DNA from 3 places in the Lachnospira hominis (ex Hitch et al. 2025) genome. Region 2 is predicted to be linked to each of the others. Evidence: predicted binding sites of a transcription regulator. Region 2 holds the regulator's gene; each other region holds the start of a gene.
The links. Region 2 encodes HrcA, which represses chaperone genes, less so after heat shock. Its sites were predicted from a motif close to TGTTAGCACTCNNNNNNNNNGAGTGCTAACA; they were not measured.

Region 1 (3,291 bases), on a different contig from region 2:
TTGAAACATTATACATATTTTACATCATTCCCATTCCGGCACCACCTGCTGGCATTGCTGGAGTATCTTCTTTAATAGTTGCAACAACTGATTCTGTTGTAAGAAGTGTAGATGCAACACTTGTAGCATTCTGTAATGCACTTCTTGTAACCTTTGCAGGGTCAAGGATACCTGCATCAATCATATTTACATATGTTTCATTTAACGCATCAAAACCTGTACCCACTTCTGATTCTCTTACGTTGTTGATAATAACCGCACCTTCAAGACCGGCATTAGCTGCAATATGGAAGAGTGGAGCTTCAAGAGCCTTGAGAATAATCTCAGCACCAGTCTTTTCATCGCCAGAAAGTGTCTTAGTAAGTTTTTCAACTTCCTTAGATGCATGGATATATGCTGAACCACCACCTGAGATAACACCTTCTTCAACTGCTGCCTTTGTAGCTGCAAGAGCATCTTCAAGTCTTAACTTATTCTCTTTCATTTCTGTTTCTGTAGCTGCACCGACACGGATAACAGCAACACCGCCAGAAAGTTTTGCAAGTCTTTCCTGAAGTTTTTCTTTATCAAAATCAGATGTTGTCTCTTCAAGCTGAGCCTTAATCTGTGCAATTCTTGCCTGAATATCTTCCTTGTTGCCTTCGCCGTCAACGATTACAGTATTTTCCTTCTGAACCTTAACTGACTTAGCACGTCCAAGCATATCCATTGTTGTATCTTTAAGTTCAAGTCCAAGTTCTTCCGAAATAACCTGACCACCTGTAAGAATTGCAATATCCTTTAACATTTCTTTGCGTCTGTCACCATAGCCCGGAGCCTTAACACCGACAACATTGAATGTTCCTCTTAATTTATTAACAATAAGTGTTGTAAGTGCTTCACCTTCAATATCTTCAGCGATAATAAGAAGCTTTGCACCGCTCTGTACAATCTGTTCAAGAATTGGAAGAATTTCCTGAATGTTAGAAATCTTCTTATCTGTAATAAGGATATATGGGTCATCAAGATTTGCTTCCATCTTATCCATATCTGTTGCCATATATGCTGAAATATATCCTCTGTCGAACTGCATACCTTCAACAAGGTCAAGTTCTGTCTTCATTGTCTTAGACTCTTCAATTGTGATGACACCATCATTAGAAACCTTCTCCATTGCATCAGCAACAAGCTGTCCTACTTCCGGGTCACCTGCTGAAATTGAAGCTACCTTTGTAATCTGGTCTTTGCCAGTAACCTTCTGGCTCATCTTTGCAATTGCTTCCACTGCACAATCAGTAGCTTTCTTCATACCTCTTCTTAAAATAATAGGATTAGCACCTGCTGCAAGATTCTTCATACCGGCATTTACCATTGCCTGTGCAAGAACTGTGGCTGTTGTTGTACCATCACCTGCAACATCATTAGTCTTTGTTGCAACTTCCTTAACAAGCTGTGCACCCATATTTTCAAACTTATCTTCAAGTTCAATGTCCTTTGCAATTGTAACACCATCGTTAGTAATAAGCGGTGCACCGTATGATTTATCAAGGACTACGTTTCTTCCCTTAGGTCCGAGTGTTACTCTTACTGTATCTGCAAGCTGGTTAACACCTGCTTCAAGTGCTTTTCTTGCATCTATGCCATATTTAATTTCCTTTGCCATAATTATTGCCTCCTGATTAAATATTAAATCAAATTATAATTCAATGCCTATATTATCTATTATTCAATTATTGCAAGAATATCTGACTGCTTAACAATTATATATTCTTCATCTTCAAGCTTAACTTCTGTTCCTGCATATTTAGAATAAATAATCTTATCTCCGGCCTTAACCTGCATCTTAACTTCTTTGCCATCTACCATTCCGCCAGGTCCTACTGCAACTACCTCTGCCTGCTGTGGTTTTTCCTTTGCCTGACCAGGTAAAACAATGCCTGACTTTGTTGTTTCTTCTGCAACTAATGCTTTAATTACGACTCTGTCGCCCAATGGTACTAACTTCATAATTAATATTCCTCCATTCTGCTGTCATTGATTCTTTCCTTGCTGGCAGCTCTTGTTCTGTTAGCACTCATTATTTTCGAGTGCTAATTACGATAACATTAAAATATCACTACCCTTTTTGTTTGTCAACAGCTATTTTAAATATATTATTTATTTAATGATTTCATTATAATTTTTTAATATTTTTTTGCTGTTCAATAAGGAACTAATTTGTCTTATTTTTCAATCCTATTTTTTCTGATTTTCCATAATAAAAGAGATACTGCTGTGCATAGCCGCCATATTTTCCGAAATGCTCCACGCCGTATGATTCTATTTCCGCGTTGGAATGTTCCTTGCCATCAAAATAAAGACTCTGCATAATCCTCTTTATCCAGACGTCAACCGGGAATGCTTCCCTGTAACCTAATCCAAAAAGGCTCACACAGTTAGCAACCTTCATTCCCACACCTTTTATTTTCATAAGCTGTTCACGACATTCATCCACACCACATTTTCTTAAATTCTCTTCTTTTATTATTTCATTATTCACAAATTCAACCGCATTATAAATATATGGAGCACGAAATCCCGTTTTGCACTCTCTCAATGCATCTATATCTGCTTGTGACAACTGCTGTGGCGTCGGAAAGCCATAGAAATCAATCCCGCCAACACTTCCCTGATATTTGCCGTAATCGTGTGAAATTCTTGCAACGATCTGTTTGATATGCGGAATCTGCTTATTCTGCGAAATTATAAATGAAATCAATGTCTCAAAAAATTCCTGATTAAGAATTCTTACACCCCACATCTTTTCCACAGCCTCACGCAATTTTTCATCTTCTTTCAACAAAAATGACTTTATTTCACCATAATCTCTATCCAAATCGAAATAATGACACCATATTTTTTCAAATTCTTCTTTTGTTGTATCAAATAAATACAGTTTATCATCCTTCTGGGCTGCATGCAGAAATTTTCCATATGCTGACATTCCATATTCATCATCATCAATTTTCTGAAAATGAAAACACTGTCCGCACTCCATCGTCTGTCCCAGATCAAAATCTTTCAGATTATGTATTATAGTATCTTTTCCTTTATATTCAACGTCCATATGTATACCCCATATCTGTCATGTAATATTATTGCTCATTTTTCTCATATAATATCACACTGTAACTGCAAAATACGAATTTTTATTATTATTTTATATTTTGCACTTTAAAAAATTTTGTTTATAGAGTAGAATACTTAGAAACAATGTAACACAATGACAGTTTTGCTTCGCAAAACAAGGAGGCTAAATCCTCTGCTCCTGCA
Region 2 (3,291 bases):
GCATATACTGTGTGATTCTCTCATCAAAGTCATCTCCACCAAGTCTGTTATTACCAGCTGTAGCAAGAACTTCGATAACTCCATCACCAATTTCAATGATAGATACATCAAATGTACCACCACCTAAATCGTATACCATAATCTTCTGTTCTTTTTCATTATCAAGACCATAAGCAAGAGCTGCTGCTGTTGGCTCGTTGATAATTCTCTTAACATCAAGGCCTGCAATCTTACCGGCATCCTTAGTTGCCTGTCTCTGTGCATCGTTGAAGTATGCAGGAACTGTAATAACTGCTTCTGTAACTTTTTCACCGAGGTAGTTTTCTGCATCAGCCTTTAATTTCTGGAGAATCATAGCTGAAATTTCCTGTGGTGTGTATTTCTTACCATCAATCTCAACCTTGTAATCTGTACCCATATGTCTCTTAATAGATGAAATTGTCTTGTCAGCATTTGTTACTGCCTGACGTTTTGCAGGATCACCTACAAGTCTTTCACCATTCTTTGTAAATGCTACGATTGAAGGAGTTGTTCTAAGACCTTCTGTATTTGCGATAACAACCGGCTTACCGCCTTCCATAACTGCTACGCATGAGTTTGTTGTACCTAAGTCAATACCAATAATCTTTCCCATATTAATCTTCCTTTCTGTGCAATGCACATTAAATACTAATTTCAATTGTCATAATGTAAATGCTGCAATTAATCACTCAAAATCCAACTAATTGGCAACCTTTACCATGCTGTGACGAATCACAGTATCTCTATATGTGTAACCCTTCTCAAATTCTTCAACTACTATTCCTTCGCCTACTGAATCATCTTCAACATGCATTACTGCATTATGAACATCCGGGTTAAACTCCAAACCAACTGCCTCGATAGGTTTAACTTCAAGATCTTCAAGCATCTTCATTGTCTGCTTGTAAACCATATCCATACCTTTGGCAAATGGTGTTTCCTTTTCTTCATCCGTGATTGCTTTAAAACCACGTTCAAAATTATCAACAATAGGAAGTAACTTTTTAATTACATCTGAAGCTCCCATTTCAAACATTGCTGACTTCTCTTTATCTGTACGCTTTCTGTAATTGTCAAACTCAGCCATCTGACGCTTAACTCTGTCCTGCAGTTCATCAATAACAGCGTCTCGTGGATCTTTCTTTTTATTATCAGATTTATCATTATCTGTATCACCTGCCGCTTCCGCATCGCTTGCAGTGTTATCTGCATCTGCGTTATCAGCCTGAGTTTCTACAGTTTCAGCGTCTTTTTTTTCAGTCTTATCAATATCTTTTTCTAATTTTTCATCTTTCTTCTTTAAATCTTTTTCTTTCTTTGACACTTTTATATCCAACCTTTCCTATGATTTCTTAAAGACATCATCCAGTTGATTCTGAATTGTCTTAAGTTTTTCAACAACTTTATCATAATCCATACGTTTCGGTCCGATAATACCTATCGTTCCACGCATGCCATCCTGCAGCTCATAAGTTGCTGTAACTACGCTACAGTCTTTCATTGACTCAACCGGTGCTTCATTTCCTATATATACCTGAATTCCTGTATTATCGGAATTATCACTCTCTGTATCTTTTACAAAATCAGTAAGTGACTGTTTTTCCTCAAGTGCATATATAAGCTCACTTGCTTTCGTCGAATCGCTAAGCTCAGGATATTTGAAAATATTAGTTGCACCGCTGGTATATATCTTTAAATTATCTTCTCCGCTTATTGTCTCAACAATAGCATCAACAACTTCTTTTACAAGCTGCATATGCTCTCCTGCCTGATTCTCCATCTTAGATACAATACTAAGATTCATCTCCTGCAATGAAAGTCCTGTAAGGCTCGTATTCAAAAGAATGTTAAGCTTTAAAAGATTCTCCTGTGATAAATCTTCACTTACTGTTATTACCTTGTTACGGATTATATTGCCTTCCATAACAATAACCGCCAGAATCTTATTTGTTTCAAGCTGCGAAAGCTGGACAAATTTAAGCTTGTTACCTTTAACCTGTGGTGCACTGACCATTGTTGCATAGTTAGTATCTTTTGCAAGCACTTTTGCAACATTCTGAAGAAGTTCTTCAACCTTATCGACCTTCTGTGAAAGGATACCCTGCATTGACTCAACTTCTTTTTCTCTGTCTGTCACTACCTGCTCCCTGTTCACAAGTTCTGTCTCTTTCTGACTCATCATATCATCCACATAAAATCTGTAGCCTTTATCTGTAGGAATTCTTCCCGCTGATGTATGAGGCTGGACAATATATCCAAGTTCTTCAAGGTCTGCCATCTCATTTCTGATTGTGGCCGAACTCAGTTTCAAATCTGCATATTTGGATATGGTTCTTGAGCCAACCGGTTCGCCTGTTTCAAGATAATTTTTAATGATTGCTTTCAGAATCTTAACTTTTCTGTCATCAAGTTCCATTGACTCTCACTCCTTATCCATAAATAAATGCTGCTTATTTATCTCATGTTAGCACTCGTTAAATTTGAGTGCTAACATTTGATATACATAAAATAACACTACCTCATATTAATGTCAACACCCTTATTAAATTTTTTTATTAAGAAATTCTAAACTTTAAAAATCTCATATTAACTGCCTGGTTTATTTCATTATAAATGCTGCCAAATTCTGAATTTACCGCCTCATCCATCTCTCCGCAGATGTCCATACCTATAACTTTACGCATTTCAAATGTGTCCTCAATTATTGCAAAAAGCTCATCAACACTCATGATTCCCTGATTCCAGTTTGTTTTATATTCTTTTTCATCAAGCACATCTTTATCAACCGAAATATATACAGGTCTTTTTCCTGTCCAGCATTTATCTATAAGTTCATTTTCAAGACCATACTGTTGTCCTCTCTTTTTAAGTATTGTCTGCTTTGTAATAAACTTTACCCCCAGCTCCTTCATTTCTTTATCTATATTATCTTTGTCAACACCTACAACAGTTACTTTCCCTTTAAAGCCGGAATCTTCCACCAGATTTCTAATCCAGCCGCCGCATGATAAAACATCACCAAATGCCGGCTTTTGCATATCAGAATGATTATCAAATACTATCAGGTCAAACGGCTCCTCTATAAGACTTAACCATAAAAGTGTAAGATAATGGTAATTGCCTCCATCAATAAAATGAATACCTTTTGTCGGATATTCTTTCATCATTTCACGAAAATTTTCTTTTGCCATATCATCACAATATCCGTTTGTCCCTGTCATACTGACAGCATCTATAACTCCAGCACCGCCTTTTTTTAATTTATCAATA
Region 3 (3,291 bases), 140 kb from region 2:
GCACGTGCGGCAAAGCAAAAAGAACGCGAATTTTATGAGGAATTTTTAAAACTGTTATAAATCACATGATGTTAAAAGCCACGTGGCTGGCACAAAACGGGCAAACGAAGATATGATGTTATAAAAACAGACATTTTATCACCATTTGCCTGTTTTTTTATGCTTTTATTTTTGTTAAAATAAAGACAAATAAAAGAAAGGCGGCGGTAGTTATGAAGATATTAAAGAAAATTAAAATTGATATGTGGATTAATGCTATTATGACTTTGATAATCGGAATTTTATTTATAGCAAGACCACAGGGAGCAATGGAAGTCACAGCGATTGTTGCTGGTGCTGTTATTTTTGCAAACGGACTTATAGACCTTATATATTATATGAACATATGGAGTGAATTGTATGTAAGAGGTGTGTTGTTTGAAGGAATATTAAAGTGTATATTGGGAATTTTTATTATTACACATTCAGGAATAACATCAATTCTGTTTTCGTATATATTCAGTATTTATATTATAATAAGTGGAATCATATGTCTGGAGACGGCAGTTTATATGCAGAAGGCATTTGGATTTAATGCGGGAATTTATGTAGTATTATCGTGTGTAGTTGTCATTGCCGGTATAATTATGATGTTTTTTTCTCCGGATACTGTAAAATCAGCTGCTCTCATGGCTGGGGTGATTTTTGTTATAAGTGGTGTTATTGATAGTATAATGTTATACCGCATACATAAGATAAGCAAAAATTTTGTTGGTGAAATTAAAGATATCGTTGATGAGATAGATGATATAAGATGAAAAAGTTAAGAAAAATAATTCCTGTTATTGCAATTTGTATAATAGGAATAATGCTTACGGTTATTGTTAAAAAATCCGGGCATCCGTTGACGGTAGATACAATTATTGAATACACGCCGGATAATACACTGCTTGCAATAGTTGTTATGCTTACATTTTTTGCGTTAAAAAGTCTTACGGTGGTTCTGCCGCTTTCTGTACTATATTTTGCATGTGGCATGATGTTTTCGCCATTTAGTGCATTGTTAGTAAGTACGGCAGGACTTGCTGTTACTATAACAATACCATATCTGATTGGCAAATATGCAGGTAAGCAGACAGTTAAAAGTATTTGTGAAAAGTATCCAAAAGCGGCACAGGTTGCGGTATATCAGCACAAAAATAATTTTTTCGCATGTTTTATAACAAGGATAGTTGGCTTTCTTCCGGGAGATATTGTAAGCCTTTATTTTGGGGCATGTGACGCACCATATGCGGAGTATCTTGCGGCGGGCATAGCGGGGTCAATGCTCAGCATTGTGACAACGACTTTATTGGGTGAAAAAATAAATAATCCGTTTTCAGTTGAATTTTTGATTATTCTGCTTTGCAGAATAGCGGTGTCTGTTGGGGCGATTGTGGTTAATTATGTTATGAATCACAGAAAATAATTTGAATTAACAACAAAAGAAGATCGAATGAGAACATGTTATATGCAGGCTTGTCTGGCATATGTTAATTTTGAAGGAATTTCTAATTCGGATGTTCGCAAAATATTTGGATTGGGAGAGAAAGAGAAAGCAAAGGCTTCAAGACTTCTTAACAGTGCTGTTGAAAGTGGATATATTAAAGTGATGAATCCCGACACTGCACCAAGATATAAAAAATATATCCCATATTGGGCGTGATTTAAGTTTCACTTTTATAAATTTATACAATAAACCAGATAAATAATATGTGATAAAGTGCCATAAAAATGCTTGTTTTGGGCGTTTGCATTTAACTGAATATGAAAATGTAATGATTTTTAAGTTTCGCTAATTTTCACTTTAAATAAAAAAATTTAAAAAAATTAGCACTCACCTCTTGACATTGCTAATAAAAAGGTATATAACATAGTCAAGAACAAAGGAAGAGAACAAAAAGAGATTAGGTAATGATTGAAAGAATCTATGAGTTTTCTATCCGGTTCCGAAAAAACTTGGTGTAATACATTGGGAAACCAATGCAGGCATAGCTGCTAGTGTTAAACAGATATGTAGGTTTGATATTAAAAAGGAGAGATGACTTATGTTAATGCCTAGTATTTTTGGAGAAAACTTATTTAACGATGATTGGATGAATTTTTCATTTCCTGAAGTTGACAAAGAACTTTATGGTAAACATGCAGGCAATGTTATGAAGACTGATGTAAGAGAAACAGATTCAGGCTATGAAGTAGATATTGATTTACCTGGATTTAAGAAAGATGAAATCAATGCACAGCTTGATAATGGTTATCTTACAATAAGTGCTTCTAAGGGTCTTGATAAGGAAGAGAAGAATAAAGAAGGCAAGTATATCCGTAAGGAACGTTATGCCGGTGCTATGAGCAGAAGCTTCTATGTTGGTGATGAAGTAACTCAGGCTGATATTAAGGCCAGATATGAAGATGGTATTTTAAGACTTTCAGTTCCTAAGAAAGAAAAGAAAGCTGTTGAAAATAACAAGTATATTGCTATTGAAGGGTAATAGCTGAAGTTTTTTAATAAAAATTTATCAATTATATTAAATAAAATGGAAAGGAAGCGATTGTTATGGATAAGAATCCAAAACATCCATTAAAGAAAAAGAAAGTTCATCAGAAGGTAAATGCAACAGCTGACCACAATATTGAGGAACAGTCAGTTACAGGAAAACATAAAAAACATATTTATGATTAATATGAACTATAATAATCCAATTTGATAGAATTGAAAACTGAATAAAATATTAAAGCCGTCAGGATTCGTTGATGTACGAATTCCGATGGCTTTTTTAATTAAATAACATTAGATATAAAAATTATGTTATAATTTAGAAAAATTATTAAGGTATTAAGAGTACAGTGCTTCGGCAGGAATCAATACAGACTGGCTGAATTTACAATTGGAAAGCTGAATAAAGCTTTATAATTATGGGAGAAATATATGATAAAAATTGATTTGATTACAGGATTTTTAGGAGCAGGCAAAACAACATTTATAAAAAAATATGCATCATATTTTATAAAACAGGGACAGACAGTTGGAATTCTTGAAAATGATTATGGTGCAATTAATGTTGATATGATGCTTTTGCAGGATTTGATGAGCGACAATTGTGAATTGGAGATGATTTCTGGCGGATGTGATGAAGAAACCCACAGGAGGCGTTTTAAGACAAAGCTGATTTCAATGGGAATGTGCGGCTATGACCGTGTTATAGTAGAACCATCAGGAGTATATGATATAGATGAATTTTTTGATGTTATACATGATGAGCCGCTTGATAAATG

Region 1: groES (co-chaperone GroES) is a predicted target of HrcA. The motif match lies at 2,045-2,075, and genes of this name have one in related genera.
Region 3: WMO38_RS01575 (Hsp20/alpha crystallin family protein) is a predicted target of HrcA. The motif match lies at 1,847-1,877, and genes of this name have one in related genera.

The regions. Positions count from the first base shown of each region.
Region 1 is NZ_JBBMES010000002.1:226,540-229,830, reverse strand. It holds gene WMO38_RS03090 (DUF6106 family protein) at 1-16, opposite strand, end outside; gene groL (chaperonin GroEL) at 20-1,642, opposite strand; gene groES (co-chaperone GroES) at 1,702-1,986, opposite strand; gene WMO38_RS03075 (DNA-3-methyladenine glycosylase family protein) at 2,192-3,085, opposite strand.
Region 2 is NZ_JBBMES010000001.1:203,846-207,136, reverse strand. It holds gene dnaK (molecular chaperone DnaK) at 1-634, opposite strand, end outside; gene grpE (nucleotide exchange factor GrpE) at 722-1,345, opposite strand; gene hrcA (heat-inducible transcriptional repressor HrcA) at 1,364-2,437, opposite strand; gene WMO38_RS00910 (arginase family protein) at 2,577-3,291, opposite strand, start outside.
Region 3 is NZ_JBBMES010000001.1:341,552-344,842, forward strand. It holds gene WMO38_RS01555 (hypothetical protein) at 1-60, shown strand, start outside; gene WMO38_RS01560 (DUF308 domain-containing protein) at 213-797, shown strand; gene WMO38_RS01565 (TVP38/TMEM64 family protein) at 794-1,447, shown strand; gene WMO38_RS01570 (hypothetical protein) at 1,475-1,684, shown strand; gene WMO38_RS01575 (Hsp20/alpha crystallin family protein) at 2,067-2,507, shown strand; gene WMO38_RS01580 (hypothetical protein) at 2,573-2,698, shown strand; gene WMO38_RS01585 (GTP-binding protein) at 2,945-3,291, shown strand, end outside.